One region of the Paenibacillus sp. fava2 genome, then DNA from elsewhere that is predicted to be linked to it. Evidence: predicted binding sites of a transcription regulator. Region 1 holds the regulator's gene; each other region holds the start of a gene.
The links. The regulator Rex, encoded in region 1, represses fermentation and respiration genes when NADH is low (regulators of the CRP and FNR family bind a similar motif). The targets are predictions, from matches to a motif close to TTGTGAAATATTTCACAA.
Positions count from the first base shown of each region.

Region 2: the regulator Rex is predicted to act here: its motif matches at 3,756-3,773, upstream of adhE (bifunctional acetaldehyde-CoA/alcohol dehydrogenase).
Region 3: the regulator Rex is predicted to act here: its motif matches at 1,413-1,430, upstream of nirB (nitrite reductase large subunit NirB).
Region 4: the regulator Rex is predicted to act here: its motif matches at 1,066-1,083, upstream of AC4G46_RS09155 (flavocytochrome c).

Region 1 covers NZ_CM177755.1:4,801,820-4,806,528, reverse strand. Annotated here, with positions in the region: gene AC4G46_RS21085 (tetratricopeptide repeat protein) at 1-326, shown strand, start outside; gene dinG (ATP-dependent DNA helicase DinG) at 441-3,299, shown strand; gene AC4G46_RS21075 (redox-sensing transcriptional repressor Rex) at 3,417-4,070, shown strand; gene AC4G46_RS21070 (amidohydrolase) at 4,057-4,709, shown strand, end outside.
Region 2 covers NZ_CM177755.1:5,057,936-5,062,644, reverse strand. Annotated here, with positions in the region: gene AC4G46_RS22375 (carbohydrate ABC transporter permease) at 174-1,001, shown strand; gene AC4G46_RS22370 (carbohydrate ABC transporter permease) at 1,003-1,875, shown strand; gene AC4G46_RS22365 (ABC transporter substrate-binding protein) at 2,022-3,494, shown strand; gene adhE (bifunctional acetaldehyde-CoA/alcohol dehydrogenase) at 3,849-4,709, shown strand, end outside.
Region 3 covers NZ_CM177755.1:5,077,895-5,082,603, reverse strand. Annotated here, with positions in the region: gene ric (iron-sulfur cluster repair di-iron protein) at 1-320, shown strand, start outside; gene AC4G46_RS22440 (hypothetical protein) at 580-1,269, shown strand; gene nirB (nitrite reductase large subunit NirB) at 1,533-3,962, shown strand; gene nirD (nitrite reductase small subunit NirD) at 3,990-4,331, shown strand; gene AC4G46_RS22425 (formate/nitrite transporter family protein) at 4,362-4,709, shown strand, end outside.
Region 4 covers NZ_CM177755.1:2,203,594-2,208,302, forward strand. Annotated here, with positions in the region: gene AC4G46_RS09150 (DUF4367 domain-containing protein) at 1-985, shown strand, start outside; gene AC4G46_RS09155 (flavocytochrome c) at 1,101-2,660, shown strand; gene AC4G46_RS09160 (NAD(P)/FAD-dependent oxidoreductase) at 2,778-4,016, opposite strand; gene AC4G46_RS09165 (hypothetical protein) at 4,199-4,432, shown strand; gene AC4G46_RS09170 (spore coat protein) at 4,488-4,709, shown strand, end outside.

The DNA of each region.
Region 1 (4,709 bases):
AGGAAGTGATCCGGCGTTATCCGGACAGCCTGGCCGCCCGGCTGTATCTGGCCATGGCTTATCTGCAGGAAGGGGACGGGGAGACGGCCTGGAGCCATCTGAACCATATGCTCGCCCTGATCCGGGAGAGCAAGCTTAAGGCGATGATCTATAATGCATTGGGCTGCATCAGGGCCTCACAGGAGCGCTTCCTTGAGGCAAGTGAACTGTTCGGTTTGTCTTTGCAGTATGATCCGGCTCTGCCGGAGCCGAATGTCAATCTGGAGGTCTGCCGCAAAAAGGGCGGTAAGCTCCAGTTCGGGGACCAGCTTGTTTCGCTTTTGTAATCATAGCCTTCATTTAGGCGATGCATCCACTTGAACAAGCGGCTTGCATCGCCTTTTTACGTAACTTCTGTTATGCTGATATGGAGTCTCAAGTGAAAGGGAATAGAACTTACAATGAAATTTGCCGTGCTTGATTTTGAAACTACGGGAACCCAATCTGTGGGTGAGATCATCCAGGTTGGCCTTGCCATTATAGAAGAAGACCGGTCTGTTTCCCGGGTATATGGGTCCTATGTCAAGCCCGGAACACCGATTCCTCCTTTTATTACAGGCTTGACCGGCATAACCGACGCGGATGTTGCGGATGCGCCGGAGCTGGATGAAATGATGATGGAGCTGGTCCCGCTGCTGGATGATGTTGTGCTGGTAGGGCATAATGTCGCATTTGATTTTCACTTTTTACAGAATGCCCTGGACCGCTGCGGCTACTTGCCGTTTCAGGGCCGGATTCTCGATACGATTGATTTTCTCAAAATATGCTTTCCGTCGCTGACCACCTATCAGCTCGGTGCAGTCAGTGCGCATTTCAAGCTGACGCATGAGCGTCCGCATCAGGCTGACAGCGATGCATTGGCCACTGCGCTCGTGCTGCTTAAATGCCTTGACGAGCTGTACAGCCTGCCGCTGCTGACCATTCAACGCCTGAATGAGCTGTTTGCCGGCGAAGATAGCGATCTGGCCTGGTATTTTGATGGCCTGCTTCATGAGCGGGAGATGGAAACCTTCCAGCCGGAGGGCGAGCTGACCTTTCACCGTCAGCTGGCACTTGCGGTCGGCGACTGGAATGAGCTTGTTTCACCGCGCGAGGAGGGTTCCGGCAATCCTTTGGAGAATGTATCCTTTGAGGACTACATGGCTGAGGTAACAGCCCGGCTTAAGGATACGTTACCGCAGTATGAGACGCGGGAAGCACAGGAGATAATGATCGGCGAAGTAAAGACCGCCCTTCAGGAAGAAAAGCATCTGCTGATTGAAGCGGGTACCGGCACCGGCAAATCGCTGGGCTACCTGCTGCCGGCTATTTATCATAGCGTGCGTACGGACCAGAAGGTGATGGTCAGCACACATACAATCAATCTGCAGGATCAGCTGCGTGAGCGCGACATCCCCCTCCTGACTACAGTGGTCCCGTTTCCGTTCAAGGCTGCCGTCTTTAAGGGAAGAGGGCACTATTTGTGTCTGCGCAAGTTTGAACATAAAATAAATAACAAGGACTTCGTAAGTACCAGGGAAGAAACGCTTACAGCAGCACAAATGATTGTGTGGCTTACCCAGACGCTGTCCGGTGACGATGAGGAGCTGAATCTCAGCGGCCGCGGCGGCGACTTCTGGGAAAGTGTAGCCAGTGACACCGACTCCTGTCTGGGCCGGTCCTGTCCGTGGTTCCGTAAATGCTACTACCACCGGGCCAAGCATGAAGCCGGAATTGCCGATGTAGTCATTACGAATCATTCCAAGCTGTTCGCAGATGTAAAGGCGGGACATCAGCTGTTGCCTGCCTATGAGCATCTTGTTATAGATGAGGCCCATCATCTGGAGGATGTGGCGGGCAAGCATCTGGGCATGCAGATGAAGTATTTCACTGTGGCCCATACGCTGACACGGCTATACAAGGACAGTAAGAGCGGCCAGCTCCCGGCACTGCGCCAGACCCTGCAATCATCTGGAAGCGAGCAGGCCTCCGAATGGAGCAGTGTCATCGACCGGATCTATCCGGATCTGCTTACCGTCAAGGAAACCTGGGATGTGCTCAGCGACAAGCTGTTCGGACTGCTGCCAGACCGCAGTGATGCGGCAGCTGGTGAGGCCGGACAGCTGGTGTCACGCCTGCACCCCGGCAAGAAGCCAAGGGACTGGGAGGAGCTGGCTGCGCTGGAGAACACACTGAATCTCAGCCTCAGTGATATTATCCGCAGGGGCGACAAGATGCTCAGTGAAATGCGCGATACCGACAGCCAGTCCTCCTCGGACAGTCTGGTAACCGACATCGGCGGCCTGTTTAAGGATCTGGCCTCGATCCGCGAGCAGATCCGCTTCTTCATGGGCCTGAATGATGAGAATGTTGTGTACTGGATGGAAGGCAGCAGCAATTACCGAGGCAAATCCCTGCAGCTGTATGCTGTACCGGTAGATGTCAGTGCCCAGCTCAAGGAGCTGTTCTTCGACAAGAAGAAAAGTATAACGCTGACCTCTGCAACGCTGTCTGTGGATAAATCCTTCCAGTTCATGATCGATAATCTCGGACTGGGCGAGGCTGCGGAGCAGGACAGGCTGATGACAGCGCTGCTGCCTTCACCGTTTAATTACCGCGAACAGGCACTGCTTGTTATCCCGCGTGATTTTCCGAGCGTAAAGGGCAGTGTAGGGGATGCCAGGTTTGTTGACAAACTGGTGCACTCACTGGCAGAAGCTGCTGTGGCAACCAAAGGCCGTATGCTGGTGCTGTTTACTTCCTATAAGATGCTAAGGCAGGTCTATGACCCGCTTAAGGATGCACTGGCCGCAGAGGACATCGCTGTACTTGGGCAAGGTGTAGAAGGGGGGAGCCGCAGCAAACTGATCCGGCGTTTTCAGGACAATTCTGCGGCGGTACTGCTCGGAACCAGCAGCTTCTGGGAAGGCGTGGATATTCCCGGAGATGCGCTCAGCTGTCTGGCGATTGTCAGACTGCCGTTCCAGCCCCCGAACCACCCGCTTGCAGAGGCCAAAGCCGAGCTGCTGCAGGCACAGAAGAAGAACCCGTTCATGAAGCTGTCGGTACCCCAGGCGGTCATCCGCTTCAAGCAGGGCTTCGGCCGGCTGGTTCGCACCGCCCAGGATCGGGGAATTGTCATTGTATATGATACCAGGGTCATCGAGTCTTACTACGGGAAGTATTTCCTGTATTCACTGCCCGGCCCCAAGATGGAGCATATGCTGACTGACCAGATGGTTCCGAGAATCGAGGAATGGCTGGAGGGCGGCATTTCCTAAACTGCATTCATTTCATTCTTAGTCTAGTTCCGCATCAGCTTCCTGTTTGCTTGAGTATCGGGGAGCGGTGCGGCTTTCATACACATCCGAGTTATACTAAATTTAGGAGGAGAAGACATGAAATCGGACAAAATATCGGAGGCTGTCGTACGCAGGCTCCCAGTGTATCTGCGTTTCTTGAATGATCTCCAGAAACGCGAAATTGCAACCGTTTCTTCCCAGGAGCTGGGACAGAAACTTGATCTTAATCCGGCACAGATCCGCAAAGACCTGGCTTATTTCGGGGACTTCGGCCGGAAGGGCATCGGCTACGATGTATCCTATCTGATTGAAAAGATCCGCCATATCCTTAAGCTTGACCAGCAGATCAACGTGGCTCTGGTCGGTGCGGGGAACCTGGGCCACGCCCTTTCCAATTATAATGCTTATCTGAAAGATACGATGAAAATCACTGCCGTATTCGACTCCTACGCACCCAAGGTCGGCCAGAAAATCAACTCCCTGACGGTTCAGCCGATGGAGGAGCTGGGCCAGACCATCCGTGAGCAGGGGATCCGGATCGGCATTATTACCGTACCGGACAGTGAAGCGCAGAATGTAGCCGACATTCTGGTGGAATCGGGCATCGAGGCTATTCTTAATTTTGCTCCGGTTATTCTGAAGACTCCGCCGTCGATCCGTATCCATGCGGCCGATTTTACGACTGATCTGCAGAGCCTTGCCTACTATTTGCATGACGGAAAGGAAGAAATTACCGATGAGCAGCAATAAAACGATAATCGCGAACGGCCGGTTTCTTGTAGCTGGCTCACTTCAGCCTGTCCTGAGCGGTTATATGACGATAGAGGATGATCTGATCACATACATAGGAGAAGATAAGCCTGCAGCAGAAGAAGGCGTTCTGACGGTTGACGGCAGCCGTCTGCTGTTCATGCCCGGACTGGTCAATACCCACGGCCATGCGGCGATGTCGCTGCTGCGCGGATATGGCGATGATATGGTGCTTCAGACTTGGCTGCAGGAAAAAATGTGGCCGATGGAAGCGAAATTTACCGGTGATGATGTGTACTGGGGAACAGCCCTGTCCGTTCTGGAGATGCTCAAGGGCGGAACAACTACCTTCCTTGATATGTATGATCATATGGACCGGGTGGCCGAGGTTACAGAACAGTCGGGTATCCGTGCTGTTCTGATGCGCGGTGCTATCGGTCTATGTCCTGAAGATGTGCAGAACCAGAAGCTCGCAGAAGCCGTGGAATTTGCCCGTAACTGGCACGGCAAAGCGGACGGCAGAATTACGGCAATGCTCTCGCCTCACGCGCCTTACACCTGTCCGCCGGACTTCTTCGTGAAATTTGTTCAGGAGGCTCATGATCTGGACCTGCCGATGCACACGCATATGTCCGAAAC
Region 2 (4,709 bases), 260 kb from region 1:
GCCCCCCGCCTTTCCTACAATTAAGGTAGGAAGTACTTTGTCAAAGTGCTTAAAGAAGAAAGGAATGAGGGAGCCAGATGAATCAGACCGCTGCACTTCACGATGATCTGCCGGCAAAGCTTGAGAGCAGGCCTTATAAGCAGAACCGCTGGAAAAAGAATTTTTGGGGCTACATGTTCCTTGTACCCGCGATTGCCATCTTCGTTATGTTTATGTGGGTGCCTATCTTTAAAGGTTTTCTGTACAGCTTTTACACCGTGGATTTTGTTAAAGGAAATACCTTTGTCGGCTTCGATAACTATTCGAGAGCCCTTAGCGATCCTGATGTGCTGATCGCCATCAAGAACACGCTGTACTATATGCTGCTCTGTCTCGTTGTCGGCTTCTGGGTGCCGATTGCCTTCGCAATTGCGATTTCCGAGCTGAGAAAATTCGGCGGCTTTGTGCGGGTGGCGGCCTATCTGCCCTATGTCATGCCGGCAGTTGTCTTATACGGGCTATGGAGATGGCTGTATGATCCGGTAGGCCCGATTAACGCGCTGTTAGGGACGATGGGGGCGGATCAAATCCCGTTCCTGACGGACAGCAGGTGGTCCATGCTCTCGCTTGTCTTTATGGAGACGTGGCAGCAGTTCGGCTCGGGGATGCTCATCTATCTGGCGGCTGTGCTCAGCATCCCGCGTGACTGGTATGAAGCGGCGGAGATTGACGGAGCCGGGGTGTGGGCGAGGATCCGCCATATTACGCTGCCGTCGCTGCGCAACCTGATTATCCTGATGCTGATTCTGCAGATCATCGCGACCTCGCAGGGGTATCAGTCACAACTGGCGCTGCTGGACGGCGGGCCTAACAAGACCACGCTGACGTATGCGCTGCTGATTGTAAAGTATGCTTTTACCAGACTGGATTACGGTACGGCAACGGCGCTTGGCATGCTGATGTTCATCGTCCTTGGCGGTTTGGGCATTTTACAGTTCAGGCTGAATAAGGAGGATAACTAAGATGAAGAGCGCAGAGAGAGGCATTCTGTCCGAGCACGATCTGAAAAAGACAGGCAACAAGGTCGTCTACGGTATTATGGTGTTTTTTATTGCGGTAATGGTGTTCACCATGATGTATCCGATTCTGATGACGATGTTCAACGGGCTGAAATCGAATGTCGAGGTCAACTCGTTCCCGCCGCATTTTTTTCCGCAGGAGTGGCATTTCGGTAATTTAAAGGATGCGGTGAAATATATTGATCTGCTGAAGTTCCTCAAGAACACGCTTTATATTTTTGCCGGAAATATGGTTATGACGCTGGTTGTACTCGGCATGGCCTCGTTCAGCATTTCGCGGATGAATGTGCCTTACCGCAAGGCGTTCTACTTCTTTTTCCTGATGACGCTGTTTATTCCGGCGACGAGCTATATGATTCCGAACTTCGTCAATCTGAAGGAGCTGGGCCTGCTGAACCAATATGCGGCTTTCTGGCTGCCGGCGGGAGCGAATACGTTTTATTTTCTGCTGCTGAAGAACTTCTTCGACGGGATTCACCCGGAAATCTTTGAAGCGGCGCGGATCGACGGGGCCTCGGAGCCGAGAAGCTTTTTTGCGATCGCTGTTCCGCTGTCGGTGCCGATTTTTGCCACGCTGGCGATCTTTATTTTCTCCACTGCCTGGAATGACTGGTTCTGGCCGTCACTGGTCATGCATTCCGAGGAAAAATATACGCTGGCGACCGCGATCTACAAATATGTGATCAGTGTCAAGGCACTTAATACGAATATTAAATTTGCCATTCTCTTTCTCGTGTCGCTGCCGCCGATTCTTGTGTTCCTGATCTTCCAGAAGTTTATTATGCGCGGCGTGGCCTTGTCGGCGGTAAAAGGCTAATGATGGCGTGGGAAGATGCCAGGAAGAGGAATTGCACACCATCGTAAACCTGCACACGAAAGCAATATAAATACACCTCGTTTGTAAACGGTTTCTCTTTTAAGATGAATTTGTAAGCTAATCATGAATTGAAAAGGGGAGTTTCAATGCGTAAATTTTCCAGCGTATTAGCAGGTCTCCTTGTGGCCGGTTCGTTGTTATCCGCCTGCGGCGGCAACAATAACAGCAACGGAAATGCCCAGGGGAATACAGGAGGGGAAGCGGCTCCGGCGCCGGCAGCTACAGCTGCAGATAACAGCACTGCTGCGACAGATGCGCCTGCGGACGATATCACCCAGCGAAAAGTAACAATCAAAATCCACTATCCGACGCCGGACCTGACCGAAATGCGCGCACAGGAAGACGATCGGATCAAACGGTTCCAGGCTGAATATCCGAACGTAGAGATCATCAAGGACGACTGGCAGTACAGCGTCAGCGAAATTGGAATCAAAATGGCCGCCAATGAGGCGCCGACCTTCTTCAACACGTATGCAACGGAAGCCAAGTTTCTTGTGGAAAAGGGCTGGGCAGCCGATATTACCGATCTGTGGAACACTTATGAGTACAAGGATCAGATCAATCCGGTGCTGCAGAATCAGTTCATTATTGATGGTAAAATATTCGGTGTAACCCAGAAGGGCTATGTCACCACTACCATGATCAATAAAAAGATGCTGGACGATAAAGGTGTGGCTGTTCCGCCGATGGACTGGACCTGGGATGACATGCTGAATACCGCCAAAGGGGTAGCCGATGCCAAAAAAGGCATTTCCGGTATTGCGCCGATGGGTAAAGGTAACGAAGCCGGCTGGAACTGGACCAACTTCCTGTTCGAAGCAGGCGGCGAGATTCAGAACGTGGACGGCGGCAAGGTTGTGGCCACTTTCAATTCAGAGGCAGGCGTGAAGGCGCTGGATTTCTACAAAAAGCTGAGATGGGAAGCGGAAGCTATTCCGCAGGACTGGGCACTCGGCTGGGGTGATGCAGTCGGCGCATTCCAGCAGGGACGTACAGCGATGGTTATGGCCGGCTCCGACGGCGTAATCGAGCAGGCGCTGAACCAGGGCGGACTCAAGCCGGCGGATGTACTGACCTATCCGATGCCTGCGGCTGAAAAAGGCGGCAAGCACACCGGTGTGCTCGGCGGCGATTATCTCGTAATTAATCCGAATGCTTCCAAGGATGAGCAGGAAATGGCGTTCCGTTATATCACTTTCGATTATTTCTCTGACAAAGGCCTGGAGGCGCTGGATGCAATTCTGCAGCAGCGCAAGGCGGACGGCAAATACTTCATCCCGCCGCTTCTGGACTATTATGCAGCAGATTCTGAGTTCGGAAAGAAAACCAAAGCGGTATACGACAAGTACTCGGACATTGTATATCAATATAATCCGGACATTATGGCTCTGCTGGACGGAAAACCGGAGGCTCAATACAACACTCAGGATTACTACGCAACGATGTCCAATGTAATCCAGGAGCTGTTCTCCAAAAAAGGAACGGACTCCAAGGCACAGCTTGATGCTGCAGCCAAAACAGTGCAGGAGCAATTCTTTGATTCTATTACAGTTGAATAGCAGACAAATTAAATTGTAAAAACAGACAGAAGACCGGCAGATCCTCCGATCGGGGGGACAGCCGGTCTTTTTATTGTTGGTGATAAATTTTGACAAAAAACCTCAGGCAATGACAAAATGATCTTCTGAAAGTACGACAGCCTAAGCGTGGAAATTCCTTCAAGTTAAATATAACCGAATAAAACACATAAATAATGGTTAAATATCCTGATTATGATCGAATGAAAGCGCTTTGAAAGCAAATCAAAAAAACTTTATACTTTGTGAAAGAATTCACTATACAAGACGGAAATGATGTGTTAAGATAAATGTGTAGAGAAAAACAACCTAAAAATTGACAGGAGGACGAGGGAGATGGCAGTTAAGAACGAAGTCGCCGCCCAAGTGAAACAAACCACCGCTGAAGAATATATTCAGACTTTGGTGGATAAAGCAAAGAAAGCCCTGGATGCGTTCATGGAACTGGACCAGGAGCAAGTTAACACAATCGTTCATGCAATGGCATTGGCAGGTCTCGACAAACATATGTATCTGGCGAAATTAGCTGTCGAAGAAACAGGCCGCGGAGTATACGAAGACAAAATTACGAAGAACATCTTCTCAACCGAATATATCTGGCACGGAATTAAGTATGACAAAACCGTAGGAGTTATTGAGGATAACGCCTACGACAATTTCCAAAAGATCGCTGAACCAGTCGGAATTATTATGGGTATCACACCGGTAACCAACCCAACATCCACCACGATGTTTAAAGCACTGATTTCCGCTAAGACACGTAACCCTATTATATTCGGTTTCCACCCTTCAGCGCAAGAGTGTAGTGCCGCTGCTGCCAAAATTCTTCATGATGCAGGCGTAAAAGCAGGTGCTCCTGAGAACTTCATCCAATGGATTGAGCTTCCTACCATGGATAAGACAAACGCGCTGATGAACAACCCTGACGTTGCACTGATCCTGGCAACAGGCGGATCCGCAATGGTAAAAGCAGCATACAGCTGCGGTAAGCCGGCTCTCGGCGTAGGCCCTGGTAACGTACCTGCTTTCATCGAGAAGAGTGCTGATATTGATCAGGCTGTAACAGACATTATCCTTTCCAAAACATTCGATAACGGCATGATCTGCGCTTCCGAGCAGGCTGTTATTATAGAAGAAGCTATTTTTGATCAAGTGAAGAAGAAAATGATCGCGAACGGCTGCTACTTCGTTAATAAA
Region 3 (4,709 bases), 280 kb from region 1:
TCAATCTGCTGCGTGAAGACCTGCTGAAGCATACCGCACAGGAAGAGGAAGTTGAATTCCCTAAAATGCTGGCTTACAGCGAGAATCCAAGCGAAGCCGGATTGGCTGAGCTGCACGAGCTGCTGCATAATCTGGAGCAGGAGCATGAAGGAGCCGGCGAAATTCTGCGCGAGCTGCGTGCGGTCACCAATGACTTCACTCCGCCGCCGCATGCCTGCACAACTTATCGTCTGACCTATGCCCGGCTTGAGGAGCTGGAAGGCATGACCTTCGAGCATGTACACCTGGAAAACAACAACCTGTTCCTGCGTTATCAATAAGCGGAGCAGTCTGTGATGTTAATGGCCCCTTCGGGGGCTTTTTCTGTGCTTAATGCAGCCTGTGCACAGCCTAAAGGGGTTATTTCCCAATTATTCCTCAGGCTCCAGCAGTAAATATTCCGGAAAATGACAGCGGTATGATTGAGAAGCCTGTCTATTTACGTTATCCTTAAATAGGAGTAATACATAACGACTACATGCCTGAGAAAATGCTGGAAGCTGTGTTCAGGCTACAAAAGGCGGTGCCGGAGAAGTGCAAGTGAAGTTGCTGTGGCGTTTGTGTCTGGGAGTCTTGTTCATTGTGATTGCCGGGGGCTGTGATGCCCTGAACGGGAATCTGGAAGTAAATAATGCTGCCGCCGGTGCTGTTCAGCCTGCGTTTTCCGTAAAAGTGGGAGATACGGATCTGACCGGCAGCTCTGGCCGGCAGATCAGTGATGCCTATAAGCCGGAGATCACCGTGAAGGAGCTGCTTGACGCCAGCGGCCTTGTCACCTTTGCCGGAGACGGCAAAGCTCTTTTGACTGTAAACCATATATCGCTCGGTCCGGATATGGCCTGGGAGATTCAACTAAGCGGTAAGCCAGTGGCTGATCCGGGCACGGTGGTCAAGAAGGAAGATACGATCCTTATAACGGCCGCTGCTGCACAGGAAGCTCTGTTTCAGCCGGTTATTCTCACCGTCAACGGCGGGATCGGCCAGCCCGAGCTGACCCAATCCTATGTGATGCCTTATACAGAGAATCTGACGGTGAGGGGACTGCTGAAAAGCAGCGGGCTGGTCCATCTGGCCGAGAATAACAGAACGCTGCTCGCTGTCAAGGAATACAAGCCGCTTTCAAATGAAGAATGGAAGCTGAAGCTGAACGATAAGACACTGCTCGACAGCGGCATAGATATGAAGCTGCGAATCCAGGATGAGCTTGAGATTTCACTGGTTTTGCGGTAATCGACCGTCACCGGCAGGAAGGATTTGTACAGCCCGTTTTTCTCTAAGCTGCAGGCAGCGGCTGAAGGGAGAGCTGGCTGTTTTTTTGTGTGCAAACTTCGAGCAATCAACAAACTAAATGTAAGCTAACATGACATGTAATATTGTGAAAAGATTCACATTTATTGTGATTGTAATCACAAATGCCGTTCAAATTTAAAATGTATAATTCAGGTACGAGATAAAATTCTAAGAATTTTAAGAGTTTTGGGGAGGTTTTAACAGTGAGAGTGGAGAGAGAAAAGTTAGTATTAATAGGCAACGGTATGGCGGGCGTAGGCACGATTGAACAGATCTTGAAGCTGGGCGGCGCTTATGATATTACGATCTTCGGCAGCGAGCCTCATCCCAATTACAACCGGATTATGCTGTCCTATGTGCTTGAAGGCAGCAAAAGCATCGAAGATATTATTCTGAATGACCGCCAGTGGTACGCAGACAACAACATTACGCTGCATACAGGAACTACGGTTGTAAAGATTGATGAGGAATCCCGCCAGGTCATCGCTGAGAACGGACTGGCTGTTCCTTACGACAAAGTTATTATTGCAACAGGCTCCAATTCCTTCATTCTGCCTGTTCCGGGCAGCACCAAAGAAGGCGTGGTCGGCTTCCGCGACATTGCTGACTGCGATGCAATGCTGGCGGCTGCCAAGCAGTACCGTACTGCGGCAGTAATCGGCGGCGGTCTGCTCGGACTTGAAGCAGCCAAAGGCCTGGTTAACCTCGGGATGGATGTCACAGTAGTGCATCTGCTGGAGGATCTGATGGAACGTCAGCTGGACCATACGGCATCGTCCATGCTGCAGGCAGAGCTTACCCGTCAAGGCGTAAAATTCGCCATGGGCAAGCAGACGGTGGAGCTGACCGGGGATGAACGTGTCAACGGACTGAGATTCAGCGACGGTTCGGAGCTGCAGGCGGATTTTGTGGTCATGGCTGTAGGTATCAAACCAAATACCCAGCTGGCTAAAGACAGCGGCATTACCGTGAACCGCGGGATTGTTGTCAATGATTATCTGCAGACTTCCATGGAGAATGTCTACTCTGTCGGTGAATGTACAGAGCATCGCGGAACCTGCTATGGTCTGGTCGCTCCTTTGTTTGAACAGGGGATGGTATTGGCTAAGCACCTGTGCGGAGCAGCTACCCAGCCGTATGAAGGTTCGGTTGTATCGACCAAGCTGAAAATTTCCGGTGTGGACGTCTTTTCGGCAGGCGAGTTTACAGATACACCGGAGCATACTGTTATCTCCGCTAAAGATGAATGGAAGAGAACCTATAAGAAGATTCTGCTCAAAAATAATGTAATTGTCGGTGCTGTACTGTTCGGTGATGTTACCGAATCTGCAAACCTGCAGAAGCTTGTGAAACAAGGCACAGAGATGACCGATGAGATTTACAGTGAAGTAATGGGAACCGGCTGCTGCGGCGGCGGTGGCAGTGCTAAGAAGGGCATGTCCGTTGAAGCAATGGCAGATGAAGAAATCGTCTGCGGCTGTAACGGGGTTACCAAAAAAGCGATTGTCGATGCGGTAACAGAGAACGGTTTTACCACTGTAGATGAAATCAAAGCCTGCACCGGAGCTACACGTTCCTGCGGCGGCTGTAAGCCGGTTGTTGAACAAATTCTTCAGTTCGTGCTGGGCGACAGCTTTAAAGAAAGCGCCAAAACCGGTATCTGCGGCTGCACATCGCTCAGCCGTGATGAAATTGTTGCCGAGATTACAGCAAAAGGACTGAAGACCACCAAGGAAGTTATGAATGTGCTGGAGTGGAAACAGCCTGAAGGCTGCTCCAAGTGCCGTCCGGCCGTCAACTATTACCTGGGCATGATCTATCCGGATACGCATGAGGATGAGAAGGAGTCGCGCTTTGTCAATGAACGGATGAGCGCCAACATTCAGAAGGACGGTACCTTTACAGTTGTTCCGCGTATGTACGGCGGTGTGACTACCCCAGAAGATCTGAAACGGATTGCGGATGTATCTCTGAAATATGATGTGAAGGTAGTCAAGGTAACCGGCGGACAGCGTCTGGACCTGATCGGCGTCAAAAAAGAAGATGTGCCAAAAGTGTGGGAAGAGCTGGATATGCCTTCAGGTTATGCCTACGCCAAATCGCTGCGCACCGTCAAAACCTGTGTCGGCAACCAATTCTGCCGTTTTGGTACACAGGACTCCATGGGTGTAGGGGCTATGCTTGAACGTAAATACGAACGCCTTGATTTCCCTGCCAAGTTCAAAATGGCGGTGAACGGCTGCCCGCGTAACTGTGCTGAATCCTGTACCAAGGATATCGGTATCGTCGGTAATGACGGCGGCTGGGAAGTATTCATCGGCGGTAACGGCGGTATCAAGCCGCGGATCGCAGATTCCTTCTGCAAAGTGAAGACCGATGAAGAGCTGGTTGAAGTATGCTCTGCCGTAATGCAGTTCTACCGTGAAACAGGCAATTATCTGGAAAGAACCTCGGAATGGGTAGAACGCATGGGTCTTGAGAAGATCCAGAGCGTAATTCTGAACAATGAGGAGAACCGCAAGGAGCTGGCGGCACGGATCGATTTTGCCCTGGCCCAGGTATCCGATCCATGGAAAAAAATGCTGAAGGAAGAAGACACACGCAGCGCCCTGTTCGAAAAAGCCCAGCACTAAAATAAACGCCCAGGAGGAGAGAAAACGATGGAAAACACAAACCATGAGTATACGATAGGGACGGTTCAGCATTTCCTGCCGCAGATCGGCCGTGTAATCGGCTGCGGTTCGGTGGAGCTGGCTGTGTTCAAAACCTCGGATGGCCAGATTTTCGCGGTGGAGAACAAGAATCCTCATCCGAAGGGCGGCCCGCTCGCGGAAGGAATTGTGTCCGGGCATTACCTGTACGATCCGCTGTATGACTGGAAAATTGATCTGCGCAGCGGAGAGGTTCAGGCTCCCGACAAAGGAAGAGTCGCCACATTCCCGGTTACTGTAGACGGGGAAAGTGTTAAAGTTACCCTGCAGGGTACATTGATTCAAAGCTAAATTTAAGATAAGAAATGGCGGGGTGGAGAGATGTTTACGCAAAGCGTCGAGAACATCGTAGAGGCAGCAGTCAGCAAACGGGATAAAATGAATGAAAATTTGCCGCGGTACTTTTTGGCGGCGCTGCTCGCAGGGGCATACGTCGGAATCGGAATTATTCTAATCTTTTCGCTGGGAGCACCGCTGGCGGCGATTAAATCGCCGTTCCAGCCGCTCGTGATGGGCGCCTCCTTCGGGATCGCCCTGACGCTGGTCATTTTTGCCGGCTCGGAGCTGTTCACCGGGAACAATATGTTTTTTACCGTCAGTACCCTTGCCGGAAGAACATCCGTATGGGACACGGTCAAAAACTGGGTGATTGTTTTTATCGGCAACGTC
Region 4 (4,709 bases), 2.6 Mb from region 1:
CTCTCCGCCAACCGGAGAGGCTCCTAGCATTATGCGCAGGCTGGAGGCAGAAGCCGGAACGAAGCAGAGCCGGAGGCGGATCCTGCGGATTCCTGTTCAGGGCTGGATTGCGGCACTTTTTTTTATAGCCCTGCTGGGTGGCGGCTATACCCGATATTCCGGTGAACTCCAGCTGGGAGGCCAATTTCAGTACAAGGTGCTGCCCTATAAGCCGATTCCGGCGACGAACTCAGGCGGTATGATCATGAAGCCGGATGAACCCTTGATACCTTGGCCGGCCCAGGCGCAGCCGAGCGAGGAGGATGAACTCTATAAGACGAAATATTCACAGGGCTACAGTGCCCTAGAGACACTGCTGCATTCCGGAGAGTATGCCACTTATGTTATCGAACGTGAAGACAGGGAAGAAGAAGCTCATCTTGGAGTATACTGTCCTCCGATTATAATCAAGGACTATTCTGCTTATATGGCCAGTGTAGAGAAGTACCATGCTCCGGAAGTGAAGCAGCCGGGAGATATGCCGGAAGGGTATGCCTTGGATGAGGCGGTAATCAAGCCCTCTTTGATAAAGGTTGAGGATGATAAGCAATTTGAAGGCGAAGGCGAGATTGACCTGGGAGACGGCTTCCGGCTGACCTGGAAACGGGAGTTGGCGGATAATATTGCTTATGATTCTTCTACTCTGGTGTACAAGAAGGGGAAGAATCAGGTAAGAATCAGTGCCTCGCGTGTTGATGAAAATGCTGAACCAGCAGAAAGCCTGCTGTGGACCGAAACGACAAAAGTGGAAAATATTGAAATTGGCGGCAAACAGCTCATTTATCTCGAACCCTCCAGCAATGAAAAAATTGATCTGGGGTATAAGTATAGACTGGTCTGGTCTGAGCCGGAAGCGCAAATCATCTATAATATGTCCGTTCGTCAGGAGAATGCTGAGCTAACAAAGGATGAGGTCATCCGCATAGCAGCCGGTATGATGGATTAACAAAATTCAGTTACTTTAGTTACAAAATGTTTTCTTTAGTTACGTAAGCTTCCAAAGACCTCCCCGCGCAGCTATGATTATTGTGAAAATATGCACAAGGGGGCAACGGTTACACATGAAAAAGAAAACAGCAGCCGCTCTTCTTCTCATTCTCTCCGTTATTCTTGTTATCGCCGGATGCGGTAACGGAAACAACAGCACTAATACGGAAAATAACGCAAGTGGGAATAAGAGCACTAACAGCGCAGCAAGCGCAACGGAAGCACCGAAAGAGGCGGAAGCCGTGTCCGGGGCATCAGTAGCCAGCTATACACCACTGGATCAGTTAAAAGAGAGCTACGACATTATCATTGTCGGTGCGGGCGGCGCCGGTATGACCGCTGCGCTTGAAGCGAAGGCGAAGGGACTGAACCCGGTTATTTTGGAGAAAATGCCGGTCGCCGGCGGAAATACAACAAAATCCTCCTCCGGGATGAATGCTTCCGAGACCAAGTTCCAGAAGGAGCAGGGCATCGAAGACAGCAACGATCTGTTTTATGAGCAGACGCTGAAAGGCGGCCATGACACCAATAATACAGAAATGCTCCGTTTCTTCGTCGACAATTCCGCTGCAGCCATTGACTGGCTGGATTCGATCGGCATCCGGCTGAACAATATTACCATTACCGGCGGCATGAACGAGAAACGCACACACCGTCCGGAAGACGGCTCGGCCATCGGCCAGTACCTGGTTAAAGGGCTGGTGCAGAATGTTCAGGAGCAGGGGATTCCGCTGTTCGTAAACGCTGATGTTAAGGAAATTACCCAGCAGGACGGCAAAGTGAACGGCGTGAAGGTGCTGTTCAACCAGGCGGATGAAAAAGCCATTACAGGTAAAGCGGTCGTTGTAACCACAGGCGGCTTCGGCTCCAACATGGATATGATTACCGAAGTAAGACCGGATCTTGAGGGTTATGTTACCACTAACCAGATCGGCAGCACCGGCGACGGAATCAAAATGATTCTGGCAATGGGGGGTACCACCGTTGATATGGATCAGATCCAGGTTCACCCGACAGTACAGCAGGAAAAGTCTTACCTGATCGGTGAAGCAGTCCGCGGCGAAGGCGGTCTGCTTGTGTCGAGCGAAGGCACACGGTTCACCAATGAGCTGGATACACGTGATAAAGTAACAGCAGCCATTAACAGCCTTCCTGAAAAAGCGGCGTACCTCGTATTCGATTCCGGCGTAAAATCACGCGTCAAAGCCATTGAGCAGTATGAAAAAATGGGCTTTGTCATCCAGGGCGATACAGTCCAGGCTCTGGCTGAGGCGATGCAGGTGCCTGCCGACAAGCTGCAGGCTACGGTTGACACCTGGAACACTGCGGTTGCCGGTAAACAGGATGCAGCTTTCGGCAGAACGACCGGGATGGATCATGATTTGTCTGCCGGACCGTTCTATGCCATCAAAATCGCTCCGGGGATTCACTACACCATGGGCGGCGTAAAAATCAATACAAATACCGAAGTGCTGAATAAAGACGGCCAGCCGATCACCGGCCTGTTCGCGGCAGGTGAAGTAACGGGCGGACTGCACGGCCAGAACCGTATAGGCGGAAACTCCGTTGCCGAAATTATTATCTTTGGCCGTCAGGCCGGCATTAAGTCTGCCGAGTTTGTACAGGCGCAATAAAGTATGCTATATTCATCTGCCGGCTTAGAAGCGGTAGACAGCAAACAGCAGCCCCGGCTCACATGAGCCGGGGCTGCTGTTGTTTCATACATGTATGCAGCTGCCCGCCGGTTTCAGCTACGCCTCTACAGCGGGAGCAGGCGACGGCTTGGCGCTGCGGGTCAGCGAGAACAGCTCCAGCTCCGGGCGGTGCCGGCCCGCCAGCGTATCAGCCAGCAGCTCAGCCGCAATCATGCTGTAGACCGTTCCGTTGCCGCCATAGCCTTCAATGAAATAACAGTGCGGATAATCCGGATGAGGACCTATAAACGGGAGCCCGTCCCGGGTGGTGCCGAACACAGCCCCCCAGCAATATTCTGCCCCGACACCTTTAACCTCCGGAAACAGTGCTTCGACCTCCTCGAGCAGCTGCTGGCATTGGGAGAGCACCCGGACCTCACGCCGCTGCGGATCAGTAAGCTGCTCGTCCTTGCCGCCGGCAATGATACAGTTGTCAGGAGTGGTGCGAAAGTATAGATAAGGCCGTGCTGTCTCCCAGAGCAGGCTCTGCTCATGCCACTTGGGCAGCCGGTCCAGCGGACGGGTCTTTATGGCATAGGTGTTAATCAGCTCCGCGCCGCGGTCTTTTTTCATCTCCTGGGTTTCATATCCCAATGCAAAGATAACGTTCTTGGCAAAAATCCTGCCATGGTCCGTATAACAGGTCACTCCGTCAGCATGGTACTCATAATGACGGGCTCTGGTATGCTCATAAACACGGACACCATTGGAATGCGCTTTGCCAATCAGACTGTGGACCGTGCGGAACGGATTTGTTTCAGCATCCCCCCTGGAGTAGAGTGCTGCAGGTTTAGTAAATGAATAATGGGCCCGGATCTTGTCTGAGTCCCAGAATTCCGAATGAAACCCGTGGCCGGTAAGCATTTCGTGCTCCTGACGGAGCAGCGGGACATCTTCCGGCGTACTTGCATAGAGCAGGCTGCTGCGGGGGATGATTTGGGGATCAATATCAAGCTTCCCGGGCAGGTCCAGAATGTTATCCAGAGCTTCCTTGCACAATTTATAGAATAAGACACCGTTTGCTTCCCCGAATGTATTGATGCAGGCGGTCAATGATTTATCATTGGCGATCTGCAGCAGGCCGGTATTGGCATGGGAGCTTCCGCCGGCAATGTCCCGTTTATCGATCAGGACTGCAGAAGCCCCGCTGAGCGATAATCGGTAGGCCATCATGGCCCCGCCCATGCCACCGCCGACGATCAGGCAGTCGCAGGATAAATCTTCGTTCAATGAAGAGTAGACCGGACGGTCTTTTAAAGTGGATTCCCAGGGCAGCTGCCCGCTGTTAAGTCTCATGTGTATCTCTCCTTAATGAGATTCCGATAGGGTAGTATTGGCAGTTCTGGTTGTTCTGATACAAGGGATCAGGGAGTATTTTTCCGGCGGGTAAGCTGGTAAGTTGCAGGAGCTACATAAACCGTAAGCTGCAGCGGCATAATAAGGACTGCTTGTACATTAAGAAGGAGGGAATTACGAAAATGCACTCAACCCATATGCAGGCGCTAAGCGGCAAAGAACTGGAATACATCGCCGACTCCATTTCCAATGAGGATCTGCTCATCAAGCAGCTGGCTGCAACCGCAGGCACAACCCAGAACCAGACGGTTCAGCAGATCTGCGTCCAGCAGATTCAGAGTCACACCCAGCACATGAATTCGCTGATCCAGCTGATGCAGCAGCATCAGCAATATGCACCGACACAGCCGCAATAATGAGATGTCCTTCTTTTAGCCAACAATTTATATACAAAAACAGGAGGTAATGCTAGTGTACGCACAAAACGGAACCGCATTTATGGCAGACGAGGACTTGCTGAATACTGTTCTTGCTGATTTGAAGCGCACGGTTCGCGAGTATACGACCGCTGCAACCGAATCGAATTGTCCGACTGTCCGCCGGGTGTTCAATGATCTGACCATGGATACCCTCCGTCTGCAGGGGGATCTGTATACCCAGATGTCACAGCTGAACATGTATACTGCACCGGGA